DNA from 3 places in the Staphylococcus simulans genome. Region 1 is predicted to be linked to each of the others. Evidence: predicted binding sites of a transcription regulator. Region 1 holds the regulator's gene; each other region holds the start of a gene.
The links. Region 1 encodes NrdR, which represses ribonucleotide reductase genes. Its sites were predicted from a motif close to AACACNATATATNGTGTT; they were not measured.
Positions count from the first base shown of each region.

Region 2: the regulator NrdR is predicted to act here: its motif matches at 1,822-1,839, upstream of nrdI (class Ib ribonucleoside-diphosphate reductase assembly flavoprotein NrdI).
Region 3: the regulator NrdR is predicted to act here: its motif matches at 3,355-3,372, upstream of nrdD (anaerobic ribonucleoside-triphosphate reductase).

Region 1 covers NZ_CP095100.1:1,262,574-1,268,706, reverse strand. Annotated here, with positions in the region: gene thrS (threonine--tRNA ligase) at 1-383, opposite strand, end outside; gene dnaI (primosomal protein DnaI) at 703-1,623, opposite strand; gene MUA87_RS05860 (replicative helicase loading/DNA remodeling protein DnaB) at 1,625-3,055, opposite strand; gene nrdR (transcriptional regulator NrdR) at 3,055-3,528, opposite strand; gene MUA87_RS05850 (glyceraldehyde-3-phosphate dehydrogenase) at 3,673-4,695, opposite strand; gene coaE (dephospho-CoA kinase) at 4,855-5,469, opposite strand; gene mutM (bifunctional DNA-formamidopyrimidine glycosylase/DNA-(apurinic or apyrimidinic site) lyase) at 5,496-6,133, opposite strand, start outside.
Region 2 covers NZ_CP095100.1:2,229,355-2,235,487, reverse strand. Annotated here, with positions in the region: gene queF (preQ(1) synthase) at 1-239, opposite strand, end outside; gene MUA87_RS10510 (DMT family transporter) at 242-1,129, opposite strand; gene nrdI (class Ib ribonucleoside-diphosphate reductase assembly flavoprotein NrdI) at 2,014-2,415, shown strand; gene nrdE (class 1b ribonucleoside-diphosphate reductase subunit alpha) at 2,378-4,483, shown strand; gene nrdF (class 1b ribonucleoside-diphosphate reductase subunit beta) at 4,596-5,570, shown strand; gene MUA87_RS10490 (ABC transporter permease) at 5,888-6,133, shown strand, end outside.
Region 3 covers NZ_CP095100.1:729,952-736,084, reverse strand. Annotated here, with positions in the region: gene MUA87_RS02990 (DNA-3-methyladenine glycosylase) at 243-857, shown strand; gene nrdG (anaerobic ribonucleoside-triphosphate reductase activating protein) at 932-1,459, opposite strand; gene nrdD (anaerobic ribonucleoside-triphosphate reductase) at 1,462-3,309, opposite strand; gene MUA87_RS02975 (hypothetical protein) at 3,771-4,250, opposite strand; gene fni (type 2 isopentenyl-diphosphate Delta-isomerase) at 4,643-5,680, opposite strand; gene corA (magnesium/cobalt transporter CorA) at 5,776-6,133, opposite strand, start outside.

The DNA of each region.
Region 1 (6,133 bases):
TGTTTCATTGTTTTTTCGATTTCAGGGAAATCATCTGAAGAGATTTTAGCATCAGTATCGAAATCATAGTAGAAACCGCCTTCAATGACAGGACCTACTCCGAATTTCACGTCGCCATACAAACGTTTTAATGCTTGTGCCATTAAATGCGCTGTAGAGTGACGTAACACTTCAAGTGCTTCTTCACTGCCAGGAGTTACGATTTCAATTGATCCATCTTCTTCAAGTGGACGAGTCAAATCAACCATTTGTCCATTAAATTTACCTGCTACTGCTTTTTTTCTTAACCCAGGACTGATTGATTGTGCGATTTCTTCAGTAGTAATGCCTTTATCAAATTCAGAACTGTTGCCATCTGGAAATGTAATACTAATTTTGTCCATTCATAAACGCCTCCATTTATAATCTTCACGTAAAACAAAAAGAACCCCGCCCTATAAAGGGACGAGGTTCTCGTGATACCACCCTAGTTTAAGAAACAGAACATTCCCATGATACTGTTTCTCATCTCTGCATAAGATAACGGTCTTGAGCCGGATATCCATTACGAATATCATTTATCTAAAAGGGAGTAACATATTAGTATGTTAACTGCTTTCTCATCACCAGCAATTTTCTGTATAACAGTGAAAAACATGTCATATCCTTTAATGTTTACGTTGATTTAGATTTAATTCTATTATAACTCATTTTCAAAAAATATCAATCATCACGATAATTCTCGCCGACTAATTCATAGGGTTCTGCTAAAGATTTAATACGTTCCATAATTCTAGCAGCTTTTGTCTGTTCAGAGCCATCTCGCGTCATCGCTAAATGGTGTTCTAAAGCTTTGAAATCAAAGTTTGAGCTAAAGAATGTCGGCAACTCTTGTACCATTCTATAATGCAGTAATGGTCCGATGACTTCGTCACGCACCCAAGGTGTGACTTCTTCTGCACCGATATCATCTAGCATGAGGATATTCGCTTCTCTGACCACTTGTAATTTACGTTCAAATGAACCATCTTTAAATCCATTTTTTAACGTACGGATGAATTCAGGTAGGTATACAATCGTTGAAGGAATCAGTTTGGACTTCAATTGATTGGCAATCGCACCTAAAATAAAGGATTTACCTGTACCAAAAGAACCATATAGATATAAACCTTTAACACTTTCTCCTCTTACGATTGCTTTACATAATTCATCAGCTTTCATAGCTACATTTAAACGTTCACGATTATCCATATAAATATCTGCTAATTTAGCATCTAACGTATCTCTCTGCATATGATGTGAAGTGATTAAATGTGCTTCTCGTTGTTCTTGATCGTGTTTGATTTTGCATGGACATGGAAGGTATTTGATTTTAATTCTGTTATGTTCAATATAGAGTTCAGGTACATGACCTTTAACAAAGTTAGGACAATCTTTGAATTCATGGCCATCATAATGTTTTTGCTGGTCTTTATATTCTTGCAAAATATTCAAGTCTTCTTCAATCATCCGATTCGTTACTTCAGATTGATGTTCTTCTAGGAAGCGTTTAACGTCAGGATCATTAATTACATCTCTTTTGATTTTCTCAAATCTTTTTTGAAAATCTGGAGATGTCTGCATGATATTGCTGAAACGTTTCATATTATTCATCCTCCTTCCATGTTTCTTTTAAGTGTTGTAAAAAGGCTGCACTATCTTGCGCGAGAGATTGGTCGGTTGAAGCGGATGAACGTTTTTCACCTTTCTTACGACGTTTTTCATGTTCTCGATTCAACAGCCAATCAGGTGTAATCTCTTTTGATACAGGATTTCTTCTATTATTAAAGCGTTTTGGACCGCTTTGTTGTTGATAACTTTTAGTTTGACGTGCTTGTTCATCCTTTTTCAACTTCATCACATGATGATAGGCTTCTTCTGCAGAACTGATTTCCAATTTTTTCCAGTTTGATGCAATCTCTAATATATACTTTTTAGTCAATTTCATCCCACTGTTTAACATGGCGTATTGTAATAACATATTAATTACACCAAACGGTAATTGTTCTCGCACGATTATGTCTTCTATCATATATTTTTGTTGAGGTGTCGGTTCTGAACCCGACCACCCTGTCAACATATCAATCGGACTTAAATTATCCATTAATTTAAACCATTGTTTAAACTCTTCATCTGTTTGAGGAATAGAATTGATTTCTATTTGTGCCTCTTCTGCAGTTTCTGGTCGAACAGGTTCTGCTTGCGCCTCTAAAGACGGCAATTGATTTTCGTGTTCAATCGCATAAAACGCACGCGCTTGTTTACGCAATTCTTCAAACGAAATTTTTTGTGCACTTGTCAGCGATTTTAAAATCAAATTCTTCATCCCTTCCGGCGTTATACCGTATAGCACAGCGAGTTGTGTAATGAGATGTTTCGTTTTTTCTTCTATTATTTCTGCACTGACAAAATGATTGCTTAGTAATTGATACAACAATTCGAAGTCAAAGTGAACACGGTCTAAGTTCATACCATCGTATTTTTGTGTTTCTGTTATTTGATGTGTCGTATCTACCTTATCTAACGCATGATTGGGTACTTTAAAAACATCTGTAAAATTTCTTGTCACTTCATGATAATTTGATAAATCAACTTGTGTCGATTCAAAATAACGACGTAATTCATGGAAACGTTTACCCTCAACTTCTTTATAGAGATAAACAGATAACATAGGATCATTGAAAAATGTTTTAGGTGATGGCGGATCGACTAACAAATACACAAATTGTGATTGATTTTCATCATGTTTTGCATAGGTTTTAATCAGTCCAATCGCTTCCAAACGATTCATTTCTTCTCTGAATTGACCTAGGTTTAATTTCAACTCACTCATAATCACATAATGTGTATAGTCTTTTTGTTGTTTAACCTCTGCAAACTGAGAAAGATAATGATACACACCGATGGCTGTTGTGCCAATAAGTGGTGTAAACAAACGGTTCAATACTTCGAGTTGAGATGCAGAAAGTTTTTGTGCTTGCAGCACTTTGAATGGATCTTGCGGACGTAATCCAAAGTCATTTTGACTCAACTTCATCAAGATTCACTCCGTTTATTCTTTTCTTGTAAGATGCCTTGCATAGATTCAAGCAATTGATCGACATCTTTAAATTCTTTATATACAGAGGCGAATCTTACATAGGATACTTGATCCACATGCATTAATAAATTCATCACATGTTCGCCAATTTCTCTTGAAGAAACCTCTGCATGGCCTTCATCTCTTAAACGCCATTCTACTTTACTTGTAATATCTTCAAGCTGTTGATAACCGACTGGTCTCTTTTCACACGAACGAACGAGCCCATTCAATATTTTGTCACGTGAAAACTGCTCACGTGTGCCATCTTTTTTCACTACGATAAGCGGACTCATTTCAATATGCTCAAATGTAGTAAAACGAGTGCCGCAATTTTCACATTCACGACGTCTGCGAATGGCATTGGCTTCATCAGCATGTCTAGAATCTATCACACGAGAATGCGTAGAATTACATTTAGGGCATTTCATTCATTTTCACCTCTTTAATTGATTACGCCTATTATACTATAAAAGTGCAAGTCACAAAAGAAAGGAAGCCAGCACATAAAAAAACCAGTTAATCAGAGCCCTACTTCTGATTAACTGGTTAAAAATTTATGACAGCAGTTTCAATTAAGCTGTTGCTTTTTCTTTTGTTTTTAACAATTCACCAATTTGAACTGCAATATCAACAACGCGGTTAGAATAACCCCATTCATTGTCGTACCATGCAATCACTTTAACTTTCTTGTCATCCATTACAAGCGTTGACATTGAATCAACGATTGCTGAGTTAGGGTTTGTGTTAAAGTCAACTGATACTAGTGGCTCATCTGAAACAGCTAATACACCTTCTAAGTCAGCATCTTCAAATGCTTTGTTGACTTGCTCAGCTGTTACATCTTCTTTTAAGTCTACTACTAAGTCTACTAATGAAACGTTTTTAGTAGGAACACGAAGTGCCATACCATGTAATTTACCTTCTAATTCAGGTAAAACTTCTTTCAATGCTTTTGCAGCACCTGTTGAAGTTGGGATAATACTTTCGTTACAAGAACGCGCACGGCGTAAATCTTTGTGTGGGTTATCAATATTTTTTTGGTCGTTTGTAATCGCATGTACTGTAGTCATTAAACCATTTTCGATTCCAAAGTTGTCGTTTAATACTTTTGCTACTGGACCGATACAGTTTGTCGTACATGAAGCATTACTAAAGATATCGAATTCTTCAACATCTAAGCTGTCATCGTTAACGCCTTTAACAACCATTTGTACGTGACCGCCTTTTGAAGGACCTGTTAATAAGACTTTTTTAGCGCCTGCTTTAATATGTGCATCCGCTTTGTCTCCGTGATTAAATTTCCCAGTCGCTTCTATGACAATATCAATATCTAAATCTTTCCAAGGTAAATTTTCTGGATTACGATCTGAAACTAATTTAATATCATGACCATCAATACGAATACCATTTTCTGTCGGTTCTACATCACCGTCATATTTACCATGTGTTGTATCGTATTTTACTAAATGTGCAATCGTTTCTGGAGGATAACTCGCATTAATTGCCACTACATTTAAATCATCATTTTTAGAAGCAATACGCAAAACCATGCGCCCAATGCGTCCCATTCCATTAATTGCAATATTCGTTGTCATAAAAAGCACCCCTCGTTTTATATGTGTTATACTTTATGGAATCAGTATAACATATTCACGTTAAAATGAAAGCGTTTTAGCAAAATAATTAAAAAAATTACTTATCACTAATGATAAGCAATTTTTTGTATTCATGTTCAGATTAAAATCATATTCACATTAAACCTCTTCAGAACTTTGAATATAACCTTCCTCCATCAACAATGCTTCAAGGTTTTGTTTAAGCTCTAGCAACGTACCGCGATTATCAATAACACGATCTGCCATACGACGTTTTTTGTCGATAGAGATCTGACTATATACACGCGCTTTCGCTTCTTCTTGTGTTAAGTCATTACGTTCCATTAAACGTTCCACTTGAATACTTTCAGAAGCATAGACTAACCATGTTTCATCAACAGTATCTTGAAGGTTATTTTCAAATAATAATGGAATATCCATAATTACATTGAAGCCTTCTTTTAAATAAGCTTCTTTTTGTCTTTCCATTAAATCTCTCACGATAGGATGTATGATTTGGTTTAATTTCTCTCGCATTTTGTCATCATTAAATACGATTTCACCGACGTATTTGCGATTCATTTCACCATTTTCATCTATCGCTTCATCGCCAAATACTTGGCGGACTTGTTCTAAACCTTCAGAACCTTTTTCTACCGCTTCTCTTGCCGCAATATCCGCATCCACAATTTTAAAACCATGGACTGCAAGCAATTCAGATACAGTAGATTTACCTGTTCCGATTCCGCCTGTTAAACCAATTACTTTTTGCATAATCTAATCTCCCTCGTTCAATTTATTTATTTTTGACAGTTTGGACAAAAGTGACTGTTTCTGCCACCTATCACTTCTGTCTCAATCGGACCGCCACATACAGGACAGATTTTCTTTTTATATACATTTAAATACTCCTGCATATGTCCAGTTTGACCATCTGCATGGCGATAATCAGAAATGCTGGTTCCGCCTTGTTCAATACCTAATGTTAGAACAGCCACTACTTCATCAAATACACGCTTTTGCTCTTGTTTCGTTAAAGTATTAACTTTGCGTTTTGGATGAATACGTGCATTAAATAAAGCTTCACAAGCATAAATATTACCGCAACCTGCAATAACATGATGATCTAAGATAACTTGTTTAATCGGCTTATTCTGATACTTCGGCAATGCTAATTGTTTTTGATAGTGTGTGTATGCATTGTCATCAAAAGGCTCTGGAGCCATCTTTTCAAATGACGTGTATGCTGTAATATCATCAACATTTTTAATTTCACCAAAGCGTCTAATATCAGAAAAGATTAATTGTTTGCCGTTACTAAGTTTGAAATTGACGTGCCAATGTTTTTGATAATTCGGTACAATAATCTCCGTTAAGTCATTGACTACGAAATAGCCACCAGTCATTCCTAAATGACTGACTAATACTCTTTTATCTT
Region 2 (6,133 bases), 970 kb from region 1:
ACCATTTTGATATTCGGAATATATGAAATGTAGATAGTAGCGAAATCTGGTTGGCCTGTAATCGGACATAATGATGTAAATTCAGGGCAATTGAATTTTACAAAGTAGTCGCGTCCTTGATGTTTATTATCGAAAGACTCTAACACATCTGGACGATAATTAAAGTCATATTGGTTATTTTGATTACCAAGCAATGTAAGATCTTCTAAATCTTCTTTGCTTCTGCCTTGTTGTGACATATTTATTTTCCTCCTCTATGAGACGATTGTACTGGTTTTCTGCTTTGTCTGCGTGCTTTTTCGAACATATAGTAGCTGGCACTGATAATAATGACATAACCTAGTGTAGCATATAAATCCGGTGATTCTCCGAAAATGATGATACCCATTAATGCTGTAAAGATAATGGAAGCATACGTAAAGATTGAAATGTCTTTTGCAGGTGCAAAACTATATGCGAGTGTAATTCCGATTTGACCGACAGCAGCTGATAAGCCGGCACCTACTAAATAAATCATTTGTAGGCCTGACATCGGTACATACGTAAAGATAACGAATGGAATTAAAGCAATAATTGAGAAGAAAGAGAAGTAAAAGACAATCGTATAAGGTGCTTCTCTTGTACTTAATGCACGTACACAAGTATAAGCTGATGCGGCGAAGATACCTGAGAATAATCCGACGATAGCTGGAATCATTTCTGAAGAGAATTGCGGTTGTACAACAAATAACATACCGACAATTGCGACTAACATCGCTGTAATTTGATATTTACGGATTTTCTCATGCAAGAAAATCATACTGAGTAAAATCGTCCAGAAAGGATTAAGCTTCATCAATGTATCTGCGTCACTTAACAGCATATGGTCTATAGCGTAAATGTTGAATAAGACACCGATTAAACCAAGGGTTGAACGTGCAATTAATAAGGGCTGACTGCTTAATTTACCAAACATGGGTTGTTTGTATTTATATAAGAAATACAGTGGGATGAGCATTGCGACTAAGTTTCTAGCGAGTGACTTCTGGAAGACGGGTAAATCACCAGCAAGTCTGAAAAATAGGGACATAAAGCTGAATCCTATAGCTGAAACAAGTATCGCAATGATTCCTTTTATTTTTGGATCCATATACTTTCCTCAACTTTCCTCAAAACTTAACGTATATCATCTTAGCATATATAGAAATAAGTGCCTATATAGACTTGCTAAAGAAAATGAACATGGTATACTATAAACCGAACGTACGTTCTATCTATTGGATTAAATGACACGTCACTAACTGAAAGGAATGATTATTTTGTGTTTATGAATAAATTGTGTTAAGCCTTTCATGACGCAAATCAGCGAAATCTTGTGATAACAAGCGGTACACAAATTCTCAAAAAATCAAGAGCAAAATTACAATTATTTATTTTAAAATGATTTTTGGAAAAATTTAAGAACGCCAAGCATAGAGATGACGCTACTTTCATCAATTTTGACAAATTTAAAGAAAATTTTAGCGGGTGAATCTCTTTGAAATTATAATAGGTGTTCGGTATAATGAATCACATAATATAGTATTGAAGAACGGAACCTAACACTATATATTGTGGTCGAGTCCAAAAATAAGAAAATTATATTTCACTATTTTAAGGCAATTTCACACAGAATTTGCAAGATGAACAGATTGGTTAGGGGTTTAACCAATATGTTCTGTATAGTTGAGAAATCGTGTTCAAAGTTGTGATGACAAGTCATGTCTAAGCAAATAGAAATATGAGTAATTGTACTTATTTGGACAAGAGTATTGTGAAGGAATACTCGGTTAACTGATTACCAACACAATATGTAGTGGCAGGGAGCAATGCATTTAACATATCGAAATAAACTAAAACATGCAGCAGTCACAACTTCTTTTTAGAAACAGCAATACCAGTACGGCAGCCTGGCATGTTTTTTAATTATGAATAATATGTGCATGACGCTATGTGACGATTAAGCGCGTTCTTTGTAAGAAAGCGGGTGATTCAATGAAGGTAGTATATTTTTCATTTACTGGTAACGTGAGACGATTTGTTGCAAGAACTGAATTTGAGGACACTTTAGAGATTACAAATGATAACTGCGCGGATGTGCGCTTGGATGAGCCTTATGTATTGGTCACTAGTACAATCGGCTTTGGAGAAGTGCCAGATGTTGTCAAAACATTTTTAAGTCATAACGGAAACATGATCAGAGCAGTGGTTGGCAGTGGTAACCGTAACTGGGGTCAAAACTTTGCGAAAGCCAGCGAGACCATTTCTCGAGAATATCTCGTTCCGCTATTAATGAAATTTGAAGTACAAGGTACAAAGAAAGACGTAGAAGAGTTTAAAGATAAGGTGGGGCATTTATATGAAGACTATGAACGAAAAGCAATACAATCATATTGAGTTAAATAATGAGGTTACAAAGCGTAAAGAAAATGGTTTCTTCAGCTTAGAAAAAGACCAAGAAGCGCTAGAAGTTTATTTAGAAGAAATCAAAGATCATACGATTTATTTCGATTCAGAAATCGAACGTTTGCACTATCTTGTAGATAATGATTTCTATGTAGATGTATTCCAAACATATAGTGAAGAAGACTTAAAAGAAATTACTGAATATGCACGCAGTATTCCATTTACATTTGCGAGCTATATGTCAGCAAGTAAATTCTTTAAAGATTATGCATTAAAAACAAACGATAAAAAACAATATTTAGAAGACTATACACAACACGTGACTATTGTCGCACTTTATTTAGCAGATGGTGACAAAGCGCAAGCAAAACAATTTATTTCATCTATGATTGAACAACGTTACCAACCTGCAACACCAACATTCTTAAACGCAGGCCGTGCCCGTAGAGGTGAGCTTGTATCATGTTTCTTATTAGAAGTAGATGACAGCTTAAATTCTATCAACTTTATTGATTCAACAGCGAAACAATTAAGTAAAATCGGCGGCGGTGTCGCAATCAACTTATCTAAACTTCGTGCACGTGGTGAAGCAATCAAAGGAATCAAAGGTGTCGCAAAAGGTGTCTTACCTGTAGCAAAATCACTTGAAGGCGGCTTCAGTTACGCAGACCAATTAGGTCAAAGACCAGGTGCTGGTGCTGTTTACCTAAACATCTTCCACTATGATGTTGAAGAATTCTTAGATACGAAAAAAGTAAACGCAGATGAAGACCTTCGTCTAGCAACAATTTCTACAGGTTTAATCGTACCTGCTAAATTCTTTGAACTTGCAAAAGAAGGTAAAGACTTCTACATGTTCGCACCACACACAGTTTACAATGAATACGGTGTAACATTAGATGATATCGATCTTGATAAATACTATGATGAAATGGTCGAAAATCCGAATGTCTTAAAACGTAAAAAAGATGCACGTGAAATGTTAAATACAATTGCTCAAACACAATTACAATCAGGTTATCCTTATTTAATGTTTAAAGATAACGCAAACAAAGTACATGCCAACTCAAACATTGGACAAATCAAAATGAGTAACTTATGTACTGAAATCTTCCAATTACAAGAAACATCTATTATCAATGACTATGGTGTGGAAGATGAAATCAAACGTGACATTTCATGTAACTTAGGTTCATTAAACATTGTCAATGTGATGGAATCAGGTAAATTCAGAGATTCTGTACACACAGGTATGGATGCTTTAACAGTTGTAAGTGACGAAGCAAACATCCAAAACGCACCAGGTGTACGTAAAGCAAACAGTGAATTGCACTCTGTTGGTTTAGGTGTTATGAACTTGCATGGTTACCTTGCGAAGAACCAAATCGGTTATGAATCTGAAGAAGCAAAAGACTTCGCAAATGTGTTCTTCATGATGATGAACTATTACTCAATCGAGCGTTCAATGCAAATTGCGAAAGAACGCGGCGAAGCTTATAAAGAATTCGAGAAATCAGATTATGCGAGCGGTAAATACTTTGAAAAGTATACAGAAGCGGATATCGTGCCTGAATACGAAAAAGTTAAACCTTTATTTGAAGGTTTAGAAATCCCTACTGCAGAAGATTGGAAAGCTTTAGCAGAAGATGTTAAGCAATATGGTTTATATCATGCTTATCGTCTTGCGATTGCGCCAACACAAAGTATTTCTTACGTGCAAAACGCAACAAGTTCAGTAATGCCGATTGTTGACCAAATCGAACGTCGTACGTATGGCAACGCAGAAACATTCTATCCAATGCCATTCTTATCACCACAAACAATGTGGTACTACAAATCAGCATTCAATACAGATCAAATGCGTTTAATTGATTTAGTAGCAACAATTCAACAACACGTTGACCAAGGTATCTCAACAATCCTTTACGTTAACTCAGAAATCTCTACACGTGAATTAGCACGTTTATATGTCTATGCACATCATAAAGGTCTAAAATCACTTTATTATACACGTAACAAATTATTAAGCGTAGAAGAATGTACAAGCTGCGCAATCTAATGAAGCCTATCAAGGAACAATCCTAATGAGGTTGTTCCTCTAAACATATAAATTTTTTAAACGGAATTTGAACGAGTAAAATTAAAAATCAAGAATGGGGAAATGCACTTTGATGATTGCTGTCAATTGGAACACGCAAGAAGATATGACAAACATGTTTTGGCGACAAAACATCTCCCAAATGTGGGTAGAAACTGAATTTAAAGTTTCTAAAGATATTGCGAGTTGGAAAACATTAACACCAGAAGAACAAGATACATTTAAGAAGGCACTTGCAGGTTTAACAGGTTTAGATACACATCAAGCTGATGACGGCATGCCTTTAGTCATGATGCATACAAAAGATTTACGTAAAAAAGCTGTCTACTCATTTATGGGTATGATGGAACAAATCCATGCGAAAAGTTATTCTCACATTTTCACAACATTATTACCATCTAGTGAGACAAACTATCTTTTAGATACATGGGTACTTGAAGAACCACATTTAAAATTCAAATCAGATAAAATTGTGGGTAACTATCATAAATTATGGAGAAAAGATGCATCAGTATATGACCAATATATGGCACGTGTATCTAGTGTGTTCTTAGAAACATTCTTATTCTATTCTGGATTCTACTATCCACTTTATCTTGCTGGACAAGGTCGTATGACAACATCTGGTGAAATCATCCGTAAGATTTTATTAGACGAGTCTATCCACGGTGTGTTCACTGGTTTAGATGCGCAACACATGCGTAATGAACTTTCAGAAAATGAAAAACAACGTGCAGATCAAGAAATGTATAAACTATTAGATGAGTTATACAAAAACGAAGTTTCTTATACACATTCACTATATGACCAAATTGGTTTAACAGATGATGTATTGAACTATGTACGTTATAACGGAAACAAAGCATTATCGAACTTAGGTTTTGAACCTTATTTCGAAGAACGCGAATTCAACCCAATTATCGAAAACGCATTAGATACGTCAACGAAAAACCATGACTTCTTCTCAGTTAAAGGTGACGGTTATACGTTAGCGTTAAACGTAGAAGCATTACGTGATGAAGACTTTATTTTTGATGATGAAAAATAAATAATATCATTTTGAAGAGCATTGATTCTGACTGTGAAAACAGTTTGAAGTCATTGCTCTTTTTTTGATTTAAAAAAATATAATTGAAAATAAAATATGTTGAAGCAAAAGAGTTAATCGAAATAAAGAGAGAAAAAATACATTCTATCTCAGGGAATAGCCTATATTTGTAAAAGAATTTTCCTGAAAATGTTTGAAAAGCATTGATAAAACGGGAGAAACTGATACGATAGAAAGTAAGTGAAAATGATTATCAGTTACAGTTAATCATTAATTGTTTTTAGAGGGGATAGGAGTTTCAAATGATTAAACAACTCATGCGCTTTCCAGTTTTATTAATTCTTTTTATATTTTTGACTATCCTTTCATTGTTTGTGGGCGTTAGTCAGCTTTCTATTACACAAATTTTTCATTTAACCGCAAATCAGCAAAATATACTTGTTTCGAGCCGTATTCCAAGAACAGTCAGTATTATCATTTCAGGCAGTTCTTTAGCACTGGCTGGACTGATTATGCAACAGATGATGCAAAACAAGTTCGTCAGTCCGACAACTGCAGGGACG
Region 3 (6,133 bases), 530 kb from region 1:
TCTCTCTAACTTTTTGTTTTACGATACTTCTATGTATTACAACTTACTCTTTTATGTCTTTTAAAAGGTAATAGTTATTTAAAACTATTCTTTTTTATTTTAACAGACTTATTGTAAAATTAGCATAGTTTTTCTGAACTTTACAATATCTACAAACTTCTTCTTCAAACGAAATATTGTTATTCCTTATCATCTTTGCGTAAAATAGAAAGTACTGTATTAAATAGATGAGGAGGAAAGTCATGGATTTTATTCATCGCACAACCGAGGAAATCGCACGTGATCTATTAGGAGTTAAAGTCCAATTCGACGATGGTGAACAAACGTATGCAGGTTATATCGTTGAAACAGAAGCCTATTTAGGCGATGTTGATCAAGCTGCTCATACGTACAATGGACGAAATACACCTCGTGTACAATCCATGTATAAAGATGGCGGTACAATCTATGCACATGTCATGCATACACATCTATTAATCAACTTTGTGACACAACCAGCAGGTACTGCCCAAGGGGTACTAATCCGTGCACTAGAACCCGAAACGATTACTGAACAAATGAAAGAAAATCGTAACGGTAAAGATGGTATAGACTTAACAAACGGTCCAGGTAAATGGACACGTGCCTTTAATATGACAATGGCCTTAGATGGTTTTAAATTAAATGAAGGCCCTCTAAAAATCGATACAAAACAACGTCGTTATCCAGTTGACATTGTTGAAAGTCCACGTATCGGCATTCCTAATAAAGGCGAATGGACACATAAACCATTACGCTTTACTGTAGAGGGTAACCCTTACGTTTCACGTATGCGGAAATCTGAGATGAAACCCGCACAAGAAACTTGGAAATCTTAAATGGATACTAAATTTAATAGTTATTGATAAACGAAAAAAGTGGTCCTCCTTATGTTCAGGAGAGACCACTTTTTTCATATTTCTATAATGGTATTTGTTTGTAGAGATAAAGGTACATTGATGACACGTTGATTCAGCGAACCTTTGAATGCTAAGCCTGGTTGATAAAGTTGTTGGACAAAAGGTCCATCTACTAAGACATCAATTTGTTTTAGAAGTTCTTTACGTGCTTTTGTATTATGTTTTAAATTCTCAAACATAAAACCAGACCAAACCCAAATCGTTTTAGTATGACCAAAACGTGCTCTGAATGCTTCAATCAAGGGTTGGATAATGTCTATATTACAAAATGGTTCGCCGCCTAACAGGCTTAACCCAGCAATATAATCTGGTGCACAAGCATCAAGGATTTGAGTCAACATTTCATCTGTAAAAGGTGTGCCATATTTAAATTTTTGTGCTGCGACATTATAACAGCCGGCACATGCAAAAGGACAACCTGATACATACACACTGCATCTGACCCCTTCTCCATCCACAAACGATTCTTCTTCAATCTTTGCGAGATAACCTTGTCCCGTTTCAACTTGTGCATATAACATCGTTATTCGTTTCCTTTCATATGTTTCACACGTGCAGCAATTTCTTTATGACGCCCTTCAATCGTTGGTCTTTGAACAGGATTACCAAGATAACCGCAAGTTCTTTTAACCACATCTACTGTATCAGGATCATGATTACCGCAATGTGGACATTCATAGCCATGTGCTGTTGTTTTAAAGTCCCCTTCAAAACCACATTCATAGCATTTGTCTATCGGCGCATTCGTACCTAAATAACTGACTTTATCATATGAATAGTCCCATACCGCTTCTAGCGCCTTTGTATTATGTGTCAATTTAGGATATTCACAATAATGAATATAACCGCCACTCGCTAAGAAAGGATAATCTTTTTCAAAATCCAATTTTTCAAACGGTGACACTGCTTTACGTACATCGTAATGGAAAGAGTTTTGGTAATAGCCTTTATCTGTAATATTTGGGATTAATCCAAAACGTTCTGTATCCAAACGACAGAATCGATCTGTTAATGATTCACTTGGTGTACTGTATAAGCTGAAGAAAATATCGTAATCATCTGTCCATTGATATTGGAAATCTTTCATGCGTCTTAAAATGTCTAATGTGAATGTTTTCGCTTCTGGATTTGTTTCCCAGTTAGGTCCATAAAAAACAGTTGCTGCTTCATAAAGACCAATATAGCCCATTGAGATAGTTGCGCGTTTATGTTTGAATAATTCCATCACATTATCATCTTCTTTTAAGCGATTGTGGAATGCACCGCTTTTATAAAGGATTGGTGCGTTATTTGGAATCACAGATTGAATACGTTCAATGCGATAAACTAATGCATCATGAATCAATGTCATACGTTCATCAAGTAATCTCCAGAATGCAGCTGGATCGCCTTCTGTTTCAATCGCAATACGCGGTAAGTTCAAAGTAACAACACCTAAATTACAACGACCGCTGTTTTCATTTTCACCTTTTTCGTTTTGCCATGCTGGTAAGAATGAACGACAACCCATTGGCGCTTTAAAATCACCTAAAATTTCAACGGTTTTATCATAGTTCAAAATATCTGGATACATACGTTTAGTAGAACATTCTAAAGCTAACTGTTTTACATCATAGTTGATATCTTCAGGCGCAAAATTGACACCTTTTTTAATGGAGTAAACCAATTTAGGGAAAATGGCAGTCACATGATGATGCCCTAAACCTTGAATACGAGTTTTCAAGATTGCCTTTTGAATCATTCGGCTGTATGTATCTGTGCCTAAGCCGAAACCTAGTGTCACGAAAGGTGTTTGTCCATTAGACGTATAAAGTGTATTAATTTCATATTCTAAACTTTGCATCGCATCTTTAATATCTTTTTCAGTTTGCGTACGGACATAATCATCCAATTGTTCAGGATATACAAACTTTTCTCCGATTTCGCGATGTTTTCTGGCGTTACATTCTGCATATTGACTTAATACTTCATCAATACGATCAACTGTACAACCACCATATTGACTGCTTGATACGTTCGCAATAATTTGAACGATTTGAGCTGTCGCAGTTTGAATGGACTTTGGTGATTCTACTTGTGCATTACCAATTTCAAACCCTTTTTCCAACATCCCTTTAATATCAATCAAGCAACAGTTTGTTAGAGGTTGGAATGGGTGATAATCTAAATCATGGAAATGAATATCTCCATTTAAATGTGCTGCTGCCACATGTTTTGGTAATAAGTGTTCTAAGGCATATGATTTTGAAACGACACCTGCAGTTAAGTCACGCATTGTCGTAAATGTTTCACTGTCTTTATTCGCGTTTTCATTAACTACTGTCGGATCTTTATTAATTAAGCGACTTAAGCTCTCTTCTAGTTTCAACATAGAATTCCCCTTTTCTACTATATCTTGTGTTCTAAATACTAAATTACCACAATATATAGAATTTAGAAGAGGATAGCCATACTTTTAACAGATATGTCAAAATGTTGTGGCTTTATTTTGAATAGAGTATTTAGGACGACTCTATTTCCAACTTTTTCTAACTACGCAAAAATGCCCTCATCTATATATCATAGACAAGGACATCTCATCAATTCACAAAAACTATTACAATCTGTAAATAGTCTACCCTAAGTTTCTAAATCATTTTGCTTATTTAATCTGTCACATTGCTTATGTTGGAGTCACACACAAACAACTGTCAAGACTCATCCTTTATTACTTTGGATGTAATCATTCATGTATATATGTTAACATTCTTTGAAAAAAGTTAGTGTCCATATTTTAAAATTTAGAGTTGAAGCACTGTATGATAGTTTATTTAACAGTCCGACCACTCAAAATCACGTAGAAGTTTTTAAGATAAAGCATTCATTAAAAATACGTTCAATTTTGAAATTTTGTAAATTATGATGAGTCAGTTGACAGCTTAAATAAGCAGTATATATATAATTCTCGCCACTAATCAAATAGTTGGTTATGTCGTATATATATTTTGTCGATGAACGACTCAACTCTATACGCAAATCCTGATTGATGTCTATTATCATAGCGGTATTTGTCTCGGGTGTTATGACAACCAAATGATACTTCACATTATTTTCAGCACGATCAACTTTAAAAGTATGACTGGCTGTAATAATATTCGTGTTGATATTGTTTTCGAGAGAAACATTCCAATTATTTAACTCAACTTCTATACTGATGTGTAGCCCTGAGATGTGATGTTGGTTCTTATCATAATAGTATAAAAACGGTTCAACAACTGGTGATGTCGGTTCTATCAGCACGGTTTCTTTGAATTGTGAATAACTAGGTCTCACTCCCTGACCCCCTTCGACAGAGAATTAATATACTCCTATTATAAATTCAGCTCAGTTTCTAAAGATAGATATAAATCAATACACATTTATGTCAAAATGTTTCTTATAGGTACTAAATAATACTCATCTGTAATTTTGTTATTTACCAATCATTTTATTTTGTACAATCCATCATTTTTTATGAATCTAATTGCTTTGTGCAAATTAATGTTCTATAATAAGTGTAAGCGTTGCCAGAGCCTATGGACTCAAAGGTCCAGCTCTTCGTGATTGCCTATACCAAAACCAATTTGTTACTAAAAAAGCGGTTCAACCCTCTACCAGTTGAACCGCTCTCCTTATATTTCCACTTATTTTTGTATATTTTCATACAATGATTTTTGTGCTATTTTCTAATTTAATCCACGTTGTTCTATCCAATTTTTTAGATATTGATCAAAAATGACTGACGTTTGTTGTAAATCTTGAACATTTGATGCATCCAACATCGTCGCAATTCGTTTCATTTGTTCAAGAAACGCTTCTACATATTCTACAGTTTGTGTAATCCCATTATTTTCAACTTGTTCTAAGAAAGGTCGAGACATACCTACTGCATCTGCACCTAGCGCAATACATTTCACAGCATCCAGCGGGTTACGTACACCGCCGCTCGCAAATACAGTCATTTTATTTTGTAGTGATTGGCTTTCTAATAAAGATTCGACTGTTGATTGTCCCCAATTTTGAAGGTAAGACATATCTTTTAAATCACGGCGTTCATTTTCGATATTAACAAAGTTCGTACCGCCGCGGCCGCTGACATCTACATAACGTACACCGATTTCATATAGAGCTTCTATCGTTTCTTTGCTCATACCGAAACCGACCTCTTTCACAATCACAGGTACATCAACTGTTTGAACAATCAAGCTCAAGTTTTCCATCCAATTTGAAAATGTACGATTACCTTCTGGCATTACAAGTTCTTGTGGTGCATTGACATGTACTTGCAGTGCATTTGCATCCAACATCTCTACAGATTTCTTAGCTAAGTCTGCAGGCACATCTGCACCGACATTACTAAACAAGATACCTTCTGGATTCTTTTCTCTTACAATATTGAATGAATCTGCAGTTTTTGGATTACGTAATGCAGCATGTGTTGAACCTACCGCAATTGCAAGCCCTGTCTCTCTCGCAACTACCGCAAGCTTTTCGTTGATTTGTTTTGTCCATTCACTGCCGCCTGTCATGGCATTAATGTATAGGGGTGAACTTAAGTCAAAGTCTGGTAATTTGACTGATAAATCTACTTGTTCTACATCCACGCTTGGAATAGAATGATGTACAAATCTGACACGATCAAAATCAGTTAGTTTCGGATCAGTTTGTGCCATCGCAATTTTTACGTGATCATCTTTTCGTTGTTCCCTTTTAGAGTCGCTCATTGTCTTTCCTACTTTCTTTTCTTTCATGTATTAGTGATAGTGTATCAATCAACTGACATTCGTTCCAGTTTTTAATGCTCCCATTTCAAATCATGCTAAAGCATATTTTTACGTTTGAAGAACCAAAGGCACCATAACGTAATTAGTACCATCAATCCTAGGCATATAAAGTAACCATAATGCCATTTCAATTCTGGCATATATTCAAAGTTCATTCCGTATATCCCCGCAAGCAATGTTAATGGCATGAAAATCATTGAAACAATAGTTAATATCTGCATGACGTGGTTCATTCTATATGTAGTATATGATTCAAAATTGTCTCTGATTTCTTTCGTGATATCCTGTGCTGTTCTCAACATATTTTCTTCTTTGACGATATGATCTTTAATATGTTGAATATACATTCTATGCCTTTCATCTCTCACTAAAGCACTCGAATATTGCAACGTA